DNA from 4 places in the Candidatus Symbiopectobacterium sp. NZEC135 genome. Region 3 is predicted to be linked to each of the others. Evidence: predicted binding sites of a transcription regulator. Region 3 holds the regulator's gene; each other region holds the start of a gene.

Region 1 (4,257 bases), on a different contig from region 3:
GCTGTCGATGGCGGGCAAAGGGTACATTATGCGCAACGCGCATCAGCGCCTGAAAGATTTACTGCCGCAGTTGGAAGTCATTGGTAGCAATGCGGACGATGCGGTAGCGCACGCGCTGCGTCGTTTGTTTCTCTCGGTGGTGTGAGGGGGTTGCTGGCGGCCAAGGCCGCCAGCAGACAGCTGAAGCGTTCCGCGATTACGCGCGTTTCTCCATTTCTGCCTTATGTTTCTTTTCATTAACCATGACAATAAACAGCAGCAGCACCGCGATGACGCTGCCGCCGATCATCACCATAAAGCCGCCGTCCCAACCGAAAAAGTCAACGGTGTAGCCAACAATGGCGCTGGCCGCAACGGAGCCGCCGAGGTAACCGAACAGGCCGGTAAAGCCTGCCGCTGTGCCCGCCGCTTTTTTCGGTGCCAGTTCCAGCGCGTGCAAGCCGATCAGCATGACAGGGCCGTAGATCAGGAAGCCGATAACGATCATGCAGGCCATATCGATGCCAGGGTTGCCGGCAGGGTTCAGCCAGTAAACCACGGTCGCGATGGTGACCAGTGTCATAAAGAACACCCCAGTGGCACCACGATTGCCCTTGAACACCTTGTCAGACATCCAACCGCACAGCAGCGTGCCGGGGATCCCCGCATATTCGTACAGGAAGTATGCCCAGGAGGATTTATCCAGCGCGAAGTGCTTCACTTCTTTCAGGTAGGTCGGTGACCAGTCGAGAATACCGTAACGCAGCAGGTAGACGAACACGTTAGCGATGGCGATATACCACAGCAGTTTGTTCGGGAACACATACTGCATGAAGATCTCTTTTGCCGTCAGTTCCTTCTCTGAGGTTTCGGTGTAATCCGCAGGATAGTCATTTTTGTATTCTTCAATCGGCGGCAGGCCGCAGGATTGCGGGGTGTCGCGCATCATCACGAAGGCGAACACCGCAATCAGGATCGCGCCAAACGCTGGCATGTAGAGTGCCGCTCTCCAGTCATGGAACCAGGCCATCCCCAGCAGGAACAGCAGCGGTGGGATCCCGCCCCCCACGTTGTGAGCACAGTTCCAGACAGAAACAATACCGCCGCGCTCTTTCTGCGACCACCAGTGCACCATGGTACGTCCGCACGGTGGCCACCCCATACCCTGGAACCAGCCGCACAGGAACAGCAGCACAAACATGATGGCGATGCTCGATGTTGCCCAAGGCACGAAGCCCATAAACAGCATCACAGCCGCCGCCAGAATCAACCCCGCGGGCAAGAATACGCGCGGGTTGGAACGGTCGGAGATGGAGCCCATGATAAATTTGGAAAAACCATAGGCGATAGAAATCCCTGATAACGCAAAGCCAAGGTCACCGCGAGAGAACCCTTGTTCAATCAGGTACGGCATGGCTAATGCGAAATTTTTTCTTACCAGATAGTAAGCGGCATAACCGAAAAAGATCCCAAAAAAAATCTGCCAGCGCAGACGACGGTATAACGGATCGACCCGATCGTCGCTCACTCTGGGCTGGTGCTGGGCGGGTTTAAAAATACTCAGCATAACGTTCTCCAATACGCTTAAAAGCGATAATTATTTTGTATTAAATCGCGCGTATGGTAGCGAAATGGCGCAGGGTTTCAATGTGAGCCACCGCTAAAACGTTACATTTTTATGACGGTCGTTCAATTATTGTGCTTTGCTTAACAAAATCCCCCCTATAGACACCCTTTTGGGTGTGACTTTTATCGCGAAACGGCTACATACTCGGTTCGTTATTTTCGTTTTTTGCTCGAATTTGCTCTTTATCAATCATTTTTTTTCTTTTCTGTGTCTGAATACCCTTAATGAAGATCCGGAAAGGTGACACCATCATGGAAAACAGCACAGCCTACCGCGAAACCGACGTTATCGTGATTGGCGGCGGCGCGACTGGCGCGGGAACCTTGCGCGACCTGGCACTCAGGGGACTGCGTTGCCTGCTGCTGGAGCGCTTTGACATCGCGACAGGCGCCACCGGGCGTAACCACGGGTTGCTGCACAGCGGTTCGCGCTATGCGGTAACTGACAGTGAATCCGCGCGCGAATGTATTGAAGAAAACCAGATTTTACGCCGCATTGCCCGGCACTGCGTGGAACCGACAGATGGTCTGTTCTTGACACTGCCTGAAGACGATTTGGCCTATCAATCCCAGTTTATTGCGGCCTGTCAGCAGGCGGGTATCAATGCCCAAGCGATTGATCCGCAAGAAGCGCTGCGCCTTGAACCTGCCGCCAACCCGCAGCTGATTGGTGCGGTGCGCGTGCCGGATGGCACCGTTGATCCGTTTCGGCTCACCACCGCCAATATGGTGGATGCGTGTGAGCACGGGGCGGAAGTATTGACCTATCACGAAGTGCTGGGACTGATACGTCAGGGCGATCGTGTCACTGGCGTGCGCGTTTTCGACCATAAACAACAACGCACTCTCGATCTCTATGCACAGGTGGTGATTAACGCAGCCGGCATCTGGGGACAGCGCATTGCCGAATATGCGGATCTGCGCGTGCGCATGTTCCCTGCCAAAGGCGCGTTGCTGATTCTCGGCCACCGTATCAACAATATGGTGATTAACCGCTGCCGTAAGCCCGCCGATGCCGACATTTTGGTACCGGGTGACACCATTTCGCTGATCGGCACCACCTCAACCCGTGTGGACTATGACCAGATAGACAACATGTCCGTCACGCCGCAAGAAGTAGAGATCCTGATGCGTGAAGGGGCGAAACTGGCTCCGATGATGGCGCAGACGCGCATTTTGCGCGCCTATGCGGGCGTGCGTCCGCTGGTGGCAAGCGATAATGATCCGAGCGGGCGCAGCGTAAGCCGCGGTATCGTGCTGCTTGACCACGCCAGCCGCGACGGTCTGGAAGGGTTTGTCACCATTACCGGCGGCAAATTAATGACGTACCGTCTGATGGCGGAGTGGGTCACCGACAAGGTGTGTGAAAAGCTGGGGCACAGCGCGCGCTGCACCACGGCGGAACGGCCACTGCCCGGCTCCGCCAGCGCCTCGACGGAACAACCTGCTGCCGTAACGTCAGGCACGCGCGCCTTTTCTGCGCCGCTGCGCGGCTCCGCGATTTATCGCCACGGCGATCGCGCGGCGCGCGTACTGTCTGGCGAGTATGCCGACAGTAGCCTGGTGTGCGAATGCGAAGCGGTCACGGCGGGTGAGGTGCGTTATGCCGTGGAAGCACTCAAGGTCAACAACCTGATTGACCTGCGGCGGCGTACCCGTGTCGGGATGGGAACCTGCCAGGGCGAGCTTTGCGCGTGCCGTGCTGCCGGGTTGCTGTGCAAGCTGGGGCAATCGACACCGCCGCAAGCGTTGGCACAGTTGAGCCAGTTTTTAAACGAGCGCTGGAAAGGCGTTCGCCCCATCGCATGGGGCAACGCGCTGCGTGAAAGCGAATTTACCAGTTGGGTGTATCAGGGCTTGTGTGGGCTGAGTATTGAGGATCAGCAGGAGGAACAACATGCGGTATGACGTCGTCATTATCGGTGGCGGGTTAGCCGGGCTCACCTGCGGTATTCGTTTGGCGGAGCAAGGAAAACAGTGCGCCATTGTCAGTTCAGGGCAAAGTGCCCTGCATTTCTGTTCGGGATCGCTGGATTTACTGTCTTTTCTGCCGAATGGCGAGCCGGTCCACCAGCCCCTTGAGGCGCTGTCAGCGCTGGCAAGTCAGGCTCCTGAGCATCCCTATTCTCTGATGGGGGAGTCAGCGGTGCGCCGTTGGGTGCCAGAAGCCGAAGCCCTATTGGCACGCTGTGGTGCGGCCATGACGGGCAGCCATCAGCAAAACCATCTGCGCTTGACGCCGCTCGGCAAATATCGCCCGTGCTGGCTGAGCCCACCGGAGATTGTCACGCGGGAACAGGGCAAACCGCTGGCGTGGCGCGATCCGCTGATTGTGGGTATTGACGGGTTTCTGGATTTCCAAGCTTCTATTGTGGCGGACGCGCTGCAAACGCAGGGCATTGCGGCACAAAGTGCTGATTTGCGTCTACCGGCGTTGGATCGCCTGCGCGGGAACCCCAGCGAGTTCCGTGCGGTCAATATCGCTCGCGTGCTGGATCTGCCGGAAAACGCCAGCGCATTGCTGGCGGAGTTGACGCGGCTGAGCGCGCATCACGATGCCATCATTTTACCGGCTTGTCTGGGTCTGGATACGCCGGATGCCGTGGCGAGGCTGCAAAGTATCTTGGGCAAACCGGTCGGTCTGTTGCCGAC
Region 2 (4,257 bases), on a different contig from region 3:
CGCTAAATAATATGACCATTACTGCTGCTAAAAATGCTGCTGAGTTTTATCAATCTTTACCAAAATGTCATTTTCAGGTTGCGGTGATAGATGTCGGTCTACCCGATCAAGTGGGTTATGTTCTTGCCGAATATTTACGGGCGAACACTAACATGGGCATTATCATTCTCACTGCTCGTAGTAGTTTAGAAGATAAACTCAAGGGGTATCGCTCTGGTGCAGATATCTATCTGGTTAAACCGGTGGACTGCCGTGAGCTGTCAGCCGTGATAACCAGTATCGCGCAGCGCATAGATAAGCCAACCGCAGAAGTAAGTGAAGCGCAGAAACAATGGACTATCTTTTCAACGCAATGGAAATTGAGCTGTAATCAGGATGCACTCGTGTTACTCAGCCTAAAGGAGTTGATGTTTCTCGAGTTACTGGCTGATAAGCCTGGCACACCTGTACAAAGAAAGATGATTTTAGAGAGGTTGTACCAGCGAGATGACTACTACAGTGGCCGTTCACTCGATTCACTGGTGCGTCGATTACGTGCGAAAGTCGCTTCTCAGATCGGTGTTGATATTCCGATCCGAACTGTCCATGCCGTCGGCTATTGCTTTGTTGGTGAAATTATTCTCGCTGAAGGGGAGTAATTTCAGCTTCATTCTGATGACTGTTCAGTTGGTACATTTCATCCGGATTGTCGAGGTCAGTTGTTGGCGCGTAGGGGGAAATAATCGCAAGTCTCAAGAAATAAATAGCCTGATCGCGCCTACCATAGAAATTGGCGATTAATCCAAGTAGACGTAAGGCGTCGGGCTGCTCTGGCAATATTGCTAACACCTGCTGGCAATATTCTTCTGCTTGAACCACCTGACCTGATCCCCAGTGCTGATGCGCTTTTTGTAGAATGGATGTTACCTGATGAGTATCAATTGAATTTATCATGGGCGTCACCAGTAAAAAAGAGTAAGGGCAGGTGTGCCTTCAAGGTTAGCGCCCTCTTTGTCTCTCACGATCAGAACAGATGTTCGATTGGCTGAAAAGTAAGGCTCTGGTTATCTCTGATATGCACACGGGAAATGGGCTTCCAGCGAGCCTTTATTGGATATGGCTTTTCGCTGGTGATATCACTGTCATCCTCTGCATGGGTCTACTTGCTAATGGATGGTAATGATTCTGTTACTTACGCTGCAACCCACCAAAAAACACGGAAAGTGACCAATTGTGACGTTGTTTTTTTTGTAGTTGTTTGAAATATAATATATTTTATAGCCTTATGTCTGAAGTTTTGTGCTGTATGATGTCGCGCTTGTTTTTTGATTTAGTCCTTTTTGATATGAAAAGGGCGTAATTTTGCGTTAGCGTAAGCAGTTATCACATCAATTATTCTCTGTAATTTTCCCTTGTCATAAAACTGTCATATTCAATACATTTTACTGTCATGTAATTGTCCTATTTTTCCTCCTGCGAACTACACTCTGATCAATAAAGAATCTGGGTCGACACCTTTAAAAAATCCCACAGGAGGGATTATGAAACTGATGCGTACCACGATTGCCGGTCTTGTTATGGCAACCTTCTCCCTGACGGCGGTCAACGCCTCAGCTGCCGTTAACCTTACCGGTGCAGGTGCTACGTTCCCAGCGCCGGTCTACGCCAAGTGGGCAGACTCTTACCAGAAAGAAACGGGCAATAAAGTTAACTACCAAGGTATTGGTTCTTCTGGCGGCGTTAAACAGATTCAAGCAAAAACCGTTGATTTCGGTGCATCTGATGCGCCACTGGCTGATGAGAAGCTGGCTGAAGATGGCCTGTTCCAGTTCCCTACCGTCATCGGTGGTGTGGTATTGGCGGTTAACGTTCCGGGCATCAAATCTGGCGAACTGACGCTGGATGGTAAAACGCTGGGTGATATCTACCTGGGTAAAATCAAAAAATGGAACGACGCAGCCATCACTAAACTGAACCCGGGCGTTAAACTGCCGGATCAGGATATCGCCGTTGTTCGTCGCGCTGACGGTTCCGGTACCTCTTTCGTGTTCACCAGCTATCTGGCGAAAGTGAACGCTGAATGGAAAGAGAAAATTGGTGCGGGTTCTACGGTTAACTGGCCGACCGGTCTGGGCGGTAAAGGTAACGACGGTATTGCCGCGTTCGTTCAGCGTCTGCCAGGCTCAATCGGTTATGTTGAATACGCTTATGCCAAGCAGAACAACCTGGCTTACACCAAGCTGATTTCTGCCGACGGTAAAGCCGTTCAACCGACCGGTCAATCATTCAGCAACGCTGCTAAGGGTGTCGACTGGAGCAAATCTTTTGCTCAGGACCTGACCAACCAGCACGGTGCTGACGCATGGCCAATCACTTCTACCACCTTCATTCTGGTTCACCAGAAACAAGAAAAACCAGAGCAGGGCGCTGAAGTGCTGAAGTTCTTTGACTGGGCGTTCAAGAAAGGCGGTGAGCAAGCGGTAGCGCTGGATTACGCTACGCTGCCAACCGAAGTGGTTGAGCAGATTCGTGCCGCATGGAAAACCAGTGTAAAAGACAGCAGCGGTAACGCGCTGTTTAAATAAGCATTGAAACGCTATGCAAGCCCTTGTGCGGTTAACAAGGCACTGACATAAGTTATGGCGGATGGGCGGGAAGCCCGTCCGCCTTTGCCTGTCAAATGATTAACACTGAAGAAGAGAGCCCTATGGCTGAGTATAAGCCAACCATGAAAGCCCCCGGAAAGCTGGGCGACGTCATCTTTAGCGCACTGGTGAGATTCTCCGCGCTGCTGACGCTGCTGCTGCTGGGTGGCATCATCGTATCGCTGATCGTGGCATCCTGGCCGAGCATTCAAAAGTTTGGCTTTGCGTTTCTGTGGACTAAAGAGTGGGATGCCCCTGCCGGGCAGTTTGGTGCGCTGGTGCCGATTTACGGTACCGTCGTGACCTCGCTGATTGCCCTGATCATCGCTATTCCTATCAGTTTCGGTATTGCCTTGTTCCTGACCGAACTGGCACCGAATTGGTTAAAACGCCCGCTGGGCGTTGCCATCGAATTATTGGCCGCCATTCCGAGTATCGTTTACGGCATGTGGGGCCTGTTTATTTTCGCACCGTTGTTCGCCAAATACTTCCAGCAACCGGTCGGGAGCATCCTGTCCGGCATTCCTTTTTTGGGCACGCTGTTCTCTGGTCCGGCGTTTGGTATCGGTATTCTGGCCGCCGGTGTGATTCTGGCCATCATGATCATTCCTTATATCGCTGCCGTAATGCGTGACGTGTTTGAGCAAACGCCGGTAATGATGAAAGAGTCAGCCTACGGCATTGGTTGTACTACCTGGGAAGTGATTTGGCGCATCGTATTGCCTTACACCAAGAACGGGGTGATTGGTGGCGTCATGCTGGGGTTGGGCCGTGCGCTGGGTGAAACCATGGCGGTGACCTTTATCATCGGTAACACCTACCAGCTCGATAGCCTGTCGCTGTTTATGCCCGGCAACAGTATCACGTCCGCGCTGGCGAACGAGTTTGCCGAAGCGGAATCTGGCCTGCACACGGCGGCGTTGATGCAGCTTGGCCTTATCCTGTTTGTGATTACCTTTATCGTGCTGGCGCTGTCTAAGTTGATGATTATGCGTCTGGCAAAAAATGAGGGGGCACGCTAATGGCGGCGTTAGGAATGGAACAAGAAGCCACGTTGGCGCGCACCCGGCAGAAAATGCAGGCCTGGCGTCGCCAGAAGAACCGCATTGCGCTATGCCTCTCCATGACCACCATGGCGTTTGGCCTGTTCTGGCTGGTGTGGATCCTGTTCTCCACCGTAGTGAGAGGGATCGATGGCATGTCGCTGGCGCTGTTTACCGAAATGACGCCACCGCCCAATACCGCAGGCGGCGGGCTTGCTAACGCCATTGTCGGCAGCGGATTGCTGATTTTCTGGGCCACCGTGTTAGGTACACCGCTCGGTATTATGGCGGGTATCTACCTGGCCGAATATGGTCGTAAATCCGTTATTGCCGAAGTAACTCGCTTTATTAACGATATCTTATTGTCAGCACCTTCGATTGTGGTTGGCCTGTTTGTTTACTCGATTGTCGTGACCAAGATGCAGCACTTCTCGGGGTGGGCGGGGGTGATTGCGCTGGCGCTGCTGCAAGTGCCTATCGTGATTCGTACCACGGAGAACATGCTGAAACTGGTTCCCGATAGCCTGCGTGAAGCGGCCTATGCGCTGGGAACGCCGAAGTGGAAAATGATTTCGGCCATCACATTAAAA
Region 3 (4,257 bases):
GTCTGGTGATACAGCGCCAGGCAAATGGCATCCAGCAGCGTAGTTTTTCCCGCGCCGGTTGGGCCTGTGATGGCAAACAGACCGTTGCTGGCAAACGGCTCCTGCGTGAAGTCAATCTTCCATTCGCCTTTGAGCGAGTTGAGGTTTTTTAACCGTAGGCTCAGGATTTTCATGCTTGTGGCGCTCCTTCGCTGACGTCTCGGACGATTTCATTGAACAGCGGACGCAGTCGTGCTTGCTGTTCTTGCGCCATGTCAGTCAGCGCCAGTTTGCGTTCGAAAACGTCCTGTGGGGATAATTCGTCCAGCGTTTCTTTCTTTTCGCGGGCAATGGCCTGCAAGCGCTGCTCACGGTTGCGCCGTAACAGCAACACGTCGACGGGCAATGTGTGCGTTAACTGTTGGATACGTTGCTGCATATCGCTAAGGTAGGTATCGGTGGCGATCTCAATGTCCAGCCAGACGCGCTGCCCCGCTTCGGGTTCGGGTAGGCTGTGCAACTGCTGCTCAATGTCCGCCAGATTGCCTTTGATGAGACGCATCGGTTGCGTCACCGGTACGGGCAGTAGCGTTATTTCCGGGGGAACGTCTGGCGTGAAGTCGATCAACGCGACCGATTTCTCACTGCCAAGTTCATCAAAACTCAGGGCAATCGGGGAGCCGCTGTAGCGGATATGCTCACTGTGCCCCACGCGCTGCGGGCGGTGGATATGCCCAAGGGCGATATAATCGGCAGGCGGAAAGGCCTGTACCGGGAAAGCATCGAGCGAGCCGATGTAGATCTCGCGTACCGCTTCCGAAGCGGTAACCCCCACGGTGGTCAGGTGTCCGGTGGCGATAATCGGCAGGGGCAATGCCAGCGTGTCGCGCAAATCGCAGGCGTGCCGGTAGCACTGCGCGTAGTGTTCGCTGATGGCGTCTTGCAAGGCGAGCTGTTTTTCCACGCCGGATTGACCCGCCAGGCTGCGCAGGATGTCGCGTGGGCGCAGAAACGGAATGGCGCACAGCATTGCGCCGGGCGTGCCTTGACGGGTATTGAGTGTGAGGACCTGCTGCGTGACATCTTCGGCGGCGTTGGCGATAACACGGGTATTGAGGCACGCCAGCAGATCCCGCGATTCATTCAGGGTTGCTACCGCATCGTGGTTTCCTGCCAGTAATACCAATTGGCATCCGGTGGTGCGCAATGCCACCACAAACCGGTTGAGCATTTCGCGCGCATAGCTCGGCGGTGAACCGTTATCAAAGATGTCACCGGCCACAATCAGCGCATCGACTTGATGTTCGGTTATCTGCACGATAAGCCAGTCGAGAAACGCTTGATGCTCCGGTGCGCGGCTTTTAGTATAAAAATATTGGCCCAGATGCCAGTCTGCGGTGTGAATGATACGCATGGCGTTTCCTGTTAGACGTGCTATCTACTTGTAGGGCGATTATACGCAGTGAGGGCGGCGACTGTCGTTACCGCCGCGAACATTTTGGAAACAGCTGTTAAATCGGGTGTTACCTTCAGTTTGGGTTTTCATAAATCTGTCATAAAACTGACGCATACTGCTTTCGCCCACAGAAGATAAGCCGCTCAGGCACCTTATAGGTAACGTGGGCAATCGTGAGATTTCGTTATTGTTGACGCGTTTCATACGCTGACTAACGGCAGGATGAACAATGGCAAGACGCATACTGGTCGTAGAAGATGAAGCGCCGATTCGTGAAATGGTGTGCTTCGTATTAGAGCAAAACGGCTATCAATCCGTTGAAGCGGAAGATTATGACAGCGCTGTGACGCGTTTGTCCGAACCCTATCCGGATCTGGTACTGCTGGACTGGATGTTGCCAGGTGGCTCGGGATTGCAGTTTATCAAGCACATGAAGCGCGAAGCGCTAACGCGGGATATTCCCGTCATGATGTTGACGGCGCGCGGCGAAGAGGAAGATCGCGTGCGTGGGCTTGAGGTGGGGGCAGATGATTATATCACCAAGCCGTTTTCGCCCAAAGAGCTGGTAGCGCGCATCAAGGCAGTGATGCGCCGTATTTCACCCATGGCGGTGGAAGAGGTCATTGAAATGCGGGGGTTGAGTCTGGACCCAACGTCGCATCGCGTTACCACCGAACAACACGCGCTGGAGATGGGGCCGACCGAATTCAAGCTGCTGCATTTCTTTATGACACACGCTGAGCGTGTATACAGCCGCGAGCAGTTGCTCAATAACGTTTGGGGAACTAACGTTTATGTTGAGGATCGTACTGTGGACGTGCATATTCGTCGCTTGCGCAAAGCGCTGGAAACCAGCGGACACGATAAAATGGTGCAAACGGTCCGGGGAACGGGGTACCGTTTTTCTACGCGTTATTGATGCGCGCGTGAGCCATAGCGTGCGCGACATCGTGGCTGAATACCGCCAAAGCGGAGAATTTTTAACGTGTTAGAACGTCTTTCGTGGAAAAAGCTGGCATTGGAGCTGGCTTTTTTTTGCTTGCCAGCCCTGCTGTTGGGTCTGATTTTCGGCTACCTGCCCTGGTTTATGCTGGCGGCGGTGCTGGTGGTGCTTGGCTGGAATTATTACAACCAGCTTAAACTCTCCTACTGGCTGTGGGTCGATCGCAGCATGACGCCACCGCCCGGGCGCTGGAGCTGGGAGCCGCTGTTTTACGGGCTGTATCAAATGCAGTTGCGCAATCGGCGGCGGCGGCGCGAACTGGCCTTGCTGATCAAACGTTTTCGCAGCGGGGCCGAGTCGTTGCCTGATGGTGTGGTGATCACCACCGAAGAGGGCACCATTATCTGGTGCAACGGCCTGTCGCAGCATTTACTTAGCCTGCGTTGGCCGGAAGATAACGGCCAGAATATCCTCAACTTGCTGCGCTATCCCGAGTTCACCCAATACATGCGCCAGCAGGATTTCACCCGCGCCCTGACCCTGCAACTGATCAATTCACACCATGTCGAATTCCGTGTTATGCCGTACTCGGAAGGGCAATTATTGATGGTGGTGCGTGACATTACCCAGATGCATCAGTTGGAGGGGGCTCGGCGTAATTTCTTCGCCAACGTCAGCCATGAATTACGCACGCCACTCACCGTGCTGCAAGGTTACCTGGAGATGATGCAGGACGATTCACTGGACGGTGCCTTACGCAGCAAAGCGCTCTCTACCATGCAGGAACAGACGCGGCGCATGGATGGGTTGGTGAAACAGCTGCTCACGTTATCGAAAATCGAAGCAGCAGCACCGATCAATCTGGCGGAAAAAGTCGATGTGCCACGGATGCTGCGCATACTGCAACGTGAAGCGCAAACGCTGAGTCAGGATCGTCACGAAATTGTGTTCCGCATCAACGATGGGCTGAGCGTTTACGGCAATGAAGAGCAGTTGCACAGCGCCTTTTCCAATCTGGTGTACAATGCGGTCAATCACACGCCGGAAGGCACGCGCATTGAAGTGTGCTGGCAAAAAATCACGCAGGGCGCGCAGTTTCAGGTCAGCGATAATGGCCCTGGTATTGCCGCCGAGCATATTCCTCGCCTGACCGAGCGTTTTTATCGTGTGGATAAAGCACGCTCACGTCAAACGGGCGGCAGCGGGTTGGGGCTTGCTATCGTCAAGCATGCGCTCAGCCATCATGATTCGCGGCTGGAGATCCTGAGTGAACCGGGTGCTGGCGCGCGTTTTATGTTTACGCTTCCTAACCGGTTGATTGTCCCTGCCTCTCTGTCGGAGAATAGCACCACCCCTTTGGCCTGATGGAGCGTTGACCTATGATGCCAGCCCCGCGTTTTTCGGGTTTATTGCTCTGTGCTGCGCTGTTACTCGGTGGCTGGAGCCACGTTGCGCGCAGTGAGCAAATGCTGGCGGGTAATCTTTCCAGTGCCGGTTCTGACACCCTGGCGACGCTGATGGCGTTTTGGGCTGCTGATTTCAACCAGCATTATCCCAGCGTTAACGTTCAGATGCAGGCGGCGGGATCGTCATCGGCACCGACGGCACTTGCCTCCGGCGCGGCACAGCTTGGCCCGATGAGCCGGGCCATGAAGGCCAGTGAGATTGATGCCTTTGTGCAACGCTACGGATACCCTCCACTGGCTGTTCCGGTGGCGATGGATGCGCTGGTGGTGTTAGTCAATCAGGATAATCCGCTGCCGGGGTTGAACGTGCAACAGCTCGATGCGCTGTTCTCTATTACCCATCGCTGCGGGGCGACGCAAACCGTCACCCACTGGCGCGATCTCGGGCTGACGGGAGAATGGGCATCGCGCCG
Region 4 (4,257 bases), on a different contig from region 3:
GCCATAATAAGCTCCTTCCGTAAAGGCACATTAATGGTTCAGCAGATTTTTCCGCCTGCTAATCTGATACTTAACGGCTTGGCTATAGCATACCACCCCTGCCGTTTTTTGTTATGTTCAGCAGATCACACCACCACATATTTACCGCATTCTGCGAGATGACCCACACATCGCCCGTGCAACGGGCACGCGATGACTGCACAACGGCTCACAGGAACGGCGATCTAACCGTAAAATTCTCGTACTCCTTGATAAGTGTAGTAGAAACGGCTCCTTATCACGTCTGGATTCCCGACGATCCGCTACAAAACGGGGAAAAAGAGTAGGTAAAATCGTCAAAATTATTTGATATCGGTCACTCTGTGGCAAAAAACTGCTTTCCTCTTCTACAATAACAATGAGGGGGATATCTACGTGCCAAATCGCGTAATGAACGTGTGGCAAAACAATTCGCAAAAACGCCGTAGGATGTCACCACATCCTCATTCTGACGAATAACATTATCCGGGAGGGGAGCATGATCAGTACATTTGCGCTTTTCTGGGCCTTGTGCATCGTCTGTGTCATCAACATGGCGCGCTATTATTCTTCTTTGCGCGTACTGCTGATGATCCTGCGCGATTGCGACCCGCTGTTGTACCAGTATGTGGATGGCGGAGGATTCTTCACTTCCCACGGACAACCCAGTAAGCAGATTCGGCTGGTACGCTACATTTACGCACAGCGTTATCTGGAACACCACGATGAAGCGTTTATGCGCCGCTGTGAGCGAGTACGAGGCCAGTTTATGCTGACTTCCGCACTGTGTGGGCTAATACTGGTAAGTTTGCTGTCCATGATGATTTGGTATTGAGCGATTGGGTACTTAACAATGTGTAATCTAGAAATATAAAAGGCGATTCTCTCGAATCGCCTTTTTATTGCGTGCAGTTTCAACCCTGACGGATTAAATCAGTTTCAGCGCCAACCAATACAGCACGCCTGACATCACCAGAGAAACCGGCAGCGTAAACACCCATGCCAGCAGGATGTTCTTAACCGTTTTACCCTGTACGCCGCCGCCGTCAACGATCATGGTACCCGCGACCGCAGAGGAGAGAACATGGGTGGTGGACACGGGCATACCGGTATAGCTCGCCACACCAATTGACAGCGCCGCCGTCACCTGTGCAGACACCCCTTGCGCGTAGGTCATACCACGTTTACCGATCTTCTCGCCGATAGTTACCGCGACACGACGCCAGCCCACCATGGTGCCCAGGGAGAGCGCCAATGCGACAGCAACGATAATCCATAGCGGTGCGTATTCAACGGTTTTCAGCATATCCTGACGCAGATTGTTCAGGTAGCGGCGGTCTTCAGACGTGGTTTCCGGCAGCTTAGCTACCTTGTCCATGGTATCCGCGATGCACATCAGCAAGCGACGCACGCGACCGCGATCATCGGCATTCAACTGGTCATAACTCTTCAGGTTATTCAGCAGCCCCAGTGAACGCTCGATGGCAATCATTACGCGCGAACTGTCGCAGTGGAACTCTTTAGCGCCATTATCAGGCAACACCGTCTCTGTCGCCAGTACTGGCGTAGAGAGGTCGATGACGTGTTTAAGCGCATCGCCATGCTGTTGATAAAACTCCTGCAAATTGACGACCGCATCACGCGTGCGGCTGATCTCATAGCCGGAAGCGCTCATGTTGACGACAAAGCCAGCAGGCGCAACGCCAATCAGCACCAGCATGATCAGGCCGATACCTTTCTGTCCATCGTTAGCGCCGTGGGAGAAGCTGACACCGATAGCAGAAATGATAAGCGCTGTACGCGTCCAGAACGGCGGCTTGCGTTTGCCATCCAGCTTTTCACGATCGGCTGGCGTTAAGTGAACACGCTTGCGTTTCTTATTGTTATTCCAGAAACGCAGCAGCACGAACAGCACCAGACCCGCGACCACCATCCCCACAATCGGAGACAGAATCAGCGACAGGAAGATACTGATCATTTTGGGAACGTTAAGCGCATCCACGACAGAGGTATCGGTGAGCAGGGCGTTGGTCAAACCAATCCCGATGATAGAACCAATCAAGGTGTGGGAACTGGAGGCTGGCAAACCAAAGTACCAGGTACCCAAGTTCCAGATAATCGCCGCCAGCAGCATGGAGAACACCATGGCCAGGCCGTGCGCGGAACTGACGTTAAGCAGCAAATCAGTAGGCAGCAAATGCACGATGGCATAAGCTACGCTCAACCCGCCTAGCATCACGCCGAAAAAGTTAAACAGTCCGGCCATGACAACCGCATATTCCGCCCGCATCGCGCGCGTGTATATCACGGTGGCAACAGCATTCGCCGTATCGTGAAAGCCATTTATGGCTTCATAGAACAGAACAAATACCAGTGCCAAAATCAGCATCAGACCGGTATGAAAGTCAACCCCGGTAAATAAATGTAGCATAAGCGTTAGGCCATTTGTGGTCATGAACGCGGCGCATTATCTGCGACAAGCCTAAACGGGAAAAGGAAAATATGACTTTTTTTTGACGAAAAGATGACCAATGCGGCTATTGGTCGGATTTATCTTAATAAAATCAAAAAAATACATATTCTTGTATAAATATACATTTTGTTACGCTGGCATCCCTTCGCGCCTGACACTACAATCAGCCGCCCGTCGGTTATCGGGGAAAATGCTTACTTTTTATATCGCCATTGGCAGGAGAACGCACTGTGGAATCGTTTGATGTTGTCATTGTGGGTGCAGGTGCTGCCGGTCTGTTTTGCGCCGCCCAGGCAGGGCAACGCGGACTGCGCGTTCTGCTGGTGGATAACGGCAAAAAACCCGGTCGCAAGATATTGATGTCAGGCGGTGGTCGCTGCAATTTCACCAACATGTATGCCGAGCCAGCGGCTTATTTGTCTGAAAATCCGCATTTTTGCAAATCCGCACTGGCGCGCTACACCCAATGGGATTTTATCGATCTGGTCAATCGGCACGGTATTGCCTATCACGAGAAAACCCTTGGGCAGTTGTTTTGTGATGACAGCGCGCAGCAGATTGTGGACATGCTGATGCACGAATGTGAACTTGGTAACGTGCAGTTTCGTCTACGCAGCGAACTCCTGGGTATTGAACGGACAGACTCAGCGTTCACCCTCACCTTTGCCACTGGCACGCTCACGGTTCCACAGGTGGTGATTGCCAGCGGCGGGCTTTCCATGCCGGGGCTGGGCGCGTCGCCCTTCGGTTATCAGGTCGCACAGCAGTTTGGCATTAAGGTGCTGCCGACACGCGCCGCGCTGGTGCCGTTTACGCTGCATAAACCGCTATTGGAGCAGATACAGACCCTGTCTGGCGTTTCCGTGCCCGTGGTGGTGACGGCGAAAAACGGTGTCAGCTTTAAAGAGAACCTGCTGTTTACCCATCGTGGCCTTTCAGGCCCCGCCATTCTGCAACTGTCTAGCTATTGGCTACCGGGCGAATGGGTGACGATCAATCTGTTGCCACAGCACGATCTTAACGCACTGCTCGCCGAGCAACGTGCAGCACACCCCAATCAGAGCCTGAAAAATACGCTGGCGCTGTGGCTACCGAAGCGCTTGGTGGAGTGTCTGCAAACCTTGGGATTGGTGCCCGAGGTGTCACTTAAACAGTTGCAATCCCCCCAGATCGCGGCGCTCATTGAAAATCTGCACGCCTGGCAGGTGCAACCCAACGGTACGGAAGGCTACCGCACCGCAGAAGTCACCCTGGGCGGTGTGGATACGCGTGAGCTATCGTCAAAAACCATGGAGGTCAGTAAAATGCCGGGCCTCTATTTTATCGGTGAAGTGGTGGACGTTACCGGTTGGCTGGGCGGCTATAACTTCCAGTGGGCGTGGAGTTCTGCCTGGGCGTGTGCGCAGGCGTTGCGTGTTTGATGTGGGATAATCAAGTAGACAAAGGGAAAAGATTAGTGCTGTGTCGACTTTATTATCCCAAAAGCCCGGCCAGAGGCCGGACATCTTGTTGACGCCGTAAATGCAGGGATGTGCATTAACGGGATACTGCGTAGTGTATCACCTCATGGACGAGAGGCTGTTCCGTCTGGCGTACGGGCCATCGTCCAGGATGGAATGCCACCCTCACAGGGATATTTAGCGGCTTTCTCTTCATCAATATCAATGCCAAGGCCAGGCTTGTCATTCAAGTAGGCATAACCCTGATCGATCTCTGGACACCCAGAGAAGACCTCACGCAACGCATCATTCATTGGCGTATATTCT

Evidence for each region. The regulator PhoB, encoded in region 3, activates phosphate uptake and scavenging genes when phosphate is short. The targets are predictions, from matches to a motif close to CTGTCATAAAACTGNCNNAT.
Region 1: the regulator PhoB is predicted to act here: its motif matches at 1,645-1,664, upstream of glpT (glycerol-3-phosphate transporter).
Region 2: the regulator PhoB is predicted to act here: its motif matches at 1,392-1,411, upstream of pstS (phosphate ABC transporter substrate-binding protein PstS).
Region 4: the regulator PhoB is predicted to act here: its motif matches at 2,519-2,538, upstream of pitA (inorganic phosphate transporter PitA).

Annotation. Positions count from the first base shown of each region.
Region 1 covers NZ_JAGFPF010000010.1:78,710-82,966, forward strand. Annotated here, with positions in the region: gene yigL (sugar/pyridoxal phosphate phosphatase YigL) at 1-145, shown strand, start outside; gene glpT (glycerol-3-phosphate transporter) at 197-1,546, opposite strand; gene glpA (anaerobic glycerol-3-phosphate dehydrogenase subunit A) at 1,858-3,513, shown strand; gene glpB (glycerol-3-phosphate dehydrogenase subunit GlpB) at 3,503-4,257, shown strand, end outside.
Region 2 covers NZ_JAGFPF010000006.1:121,906-126,162, reverse strand. Annotated here, with positions in the region: gene J5224_RS05880 (response regulator transcription factor) at 1-638, shown strand, start outside; gene J5224_RS05875 (hypothetical protein) at 616-933, opposite strand; gene pstS (phosphate ABC transporter substrate-binding protein PstS) at 1,521-2,564, shown strand; gene pstC (phosphate ABC transporter permease PstC) at 2,687-3,646, shown strand; gene pstA (phosphate ABC transporter permease PstA) at 3,646-4,257, shown strand, end outside.
Region 3 covers NZ_JAGFPF010000005.1:85,995-90,251, forward strand. Annotated here, with positions in the region: gene J5224_RS04870 (SbcC/MukB-like Walker B domain-containing protein) at 1-173, opposite strand, end outside; gene sbcD (exonuclease subunit SbcD) at 170-1,393, opposite strand; gene phoB (phosphate response regulator transcription factor PhoB) at 1,665-2,354, shown strand; gene phoR (phosphate regulon sensor histidine kinase PhoR) at 2,421-3,743, shown strand; gene J5224_RS04890 (PstS family phosphate ABC transporter substrate-binding protein) at 3,758-4,257, shown strand, end outside.
Region 4 covers NZ_JAGFPF010000064.1:16,281-20,537, forward strand. Annotated here, with positions in the region: gene uspA (universal stress protein UspA) at 1-5, opposite strand, end outside; gene uspB (universal stress protein UspB) at 518-853, shown strand; gene pitA (inorganic phosphate transporter PitA) at 947-2,449, opposite strand; gene J5224_RS20570 (NAD(P)/FAD-dependent oxidoreductase) at 2,722-3,912, shown strand; gene J5224_RS20575 (enolase C-terminal domain-like protein) at 4,056-4,257, opposite strand, start outside.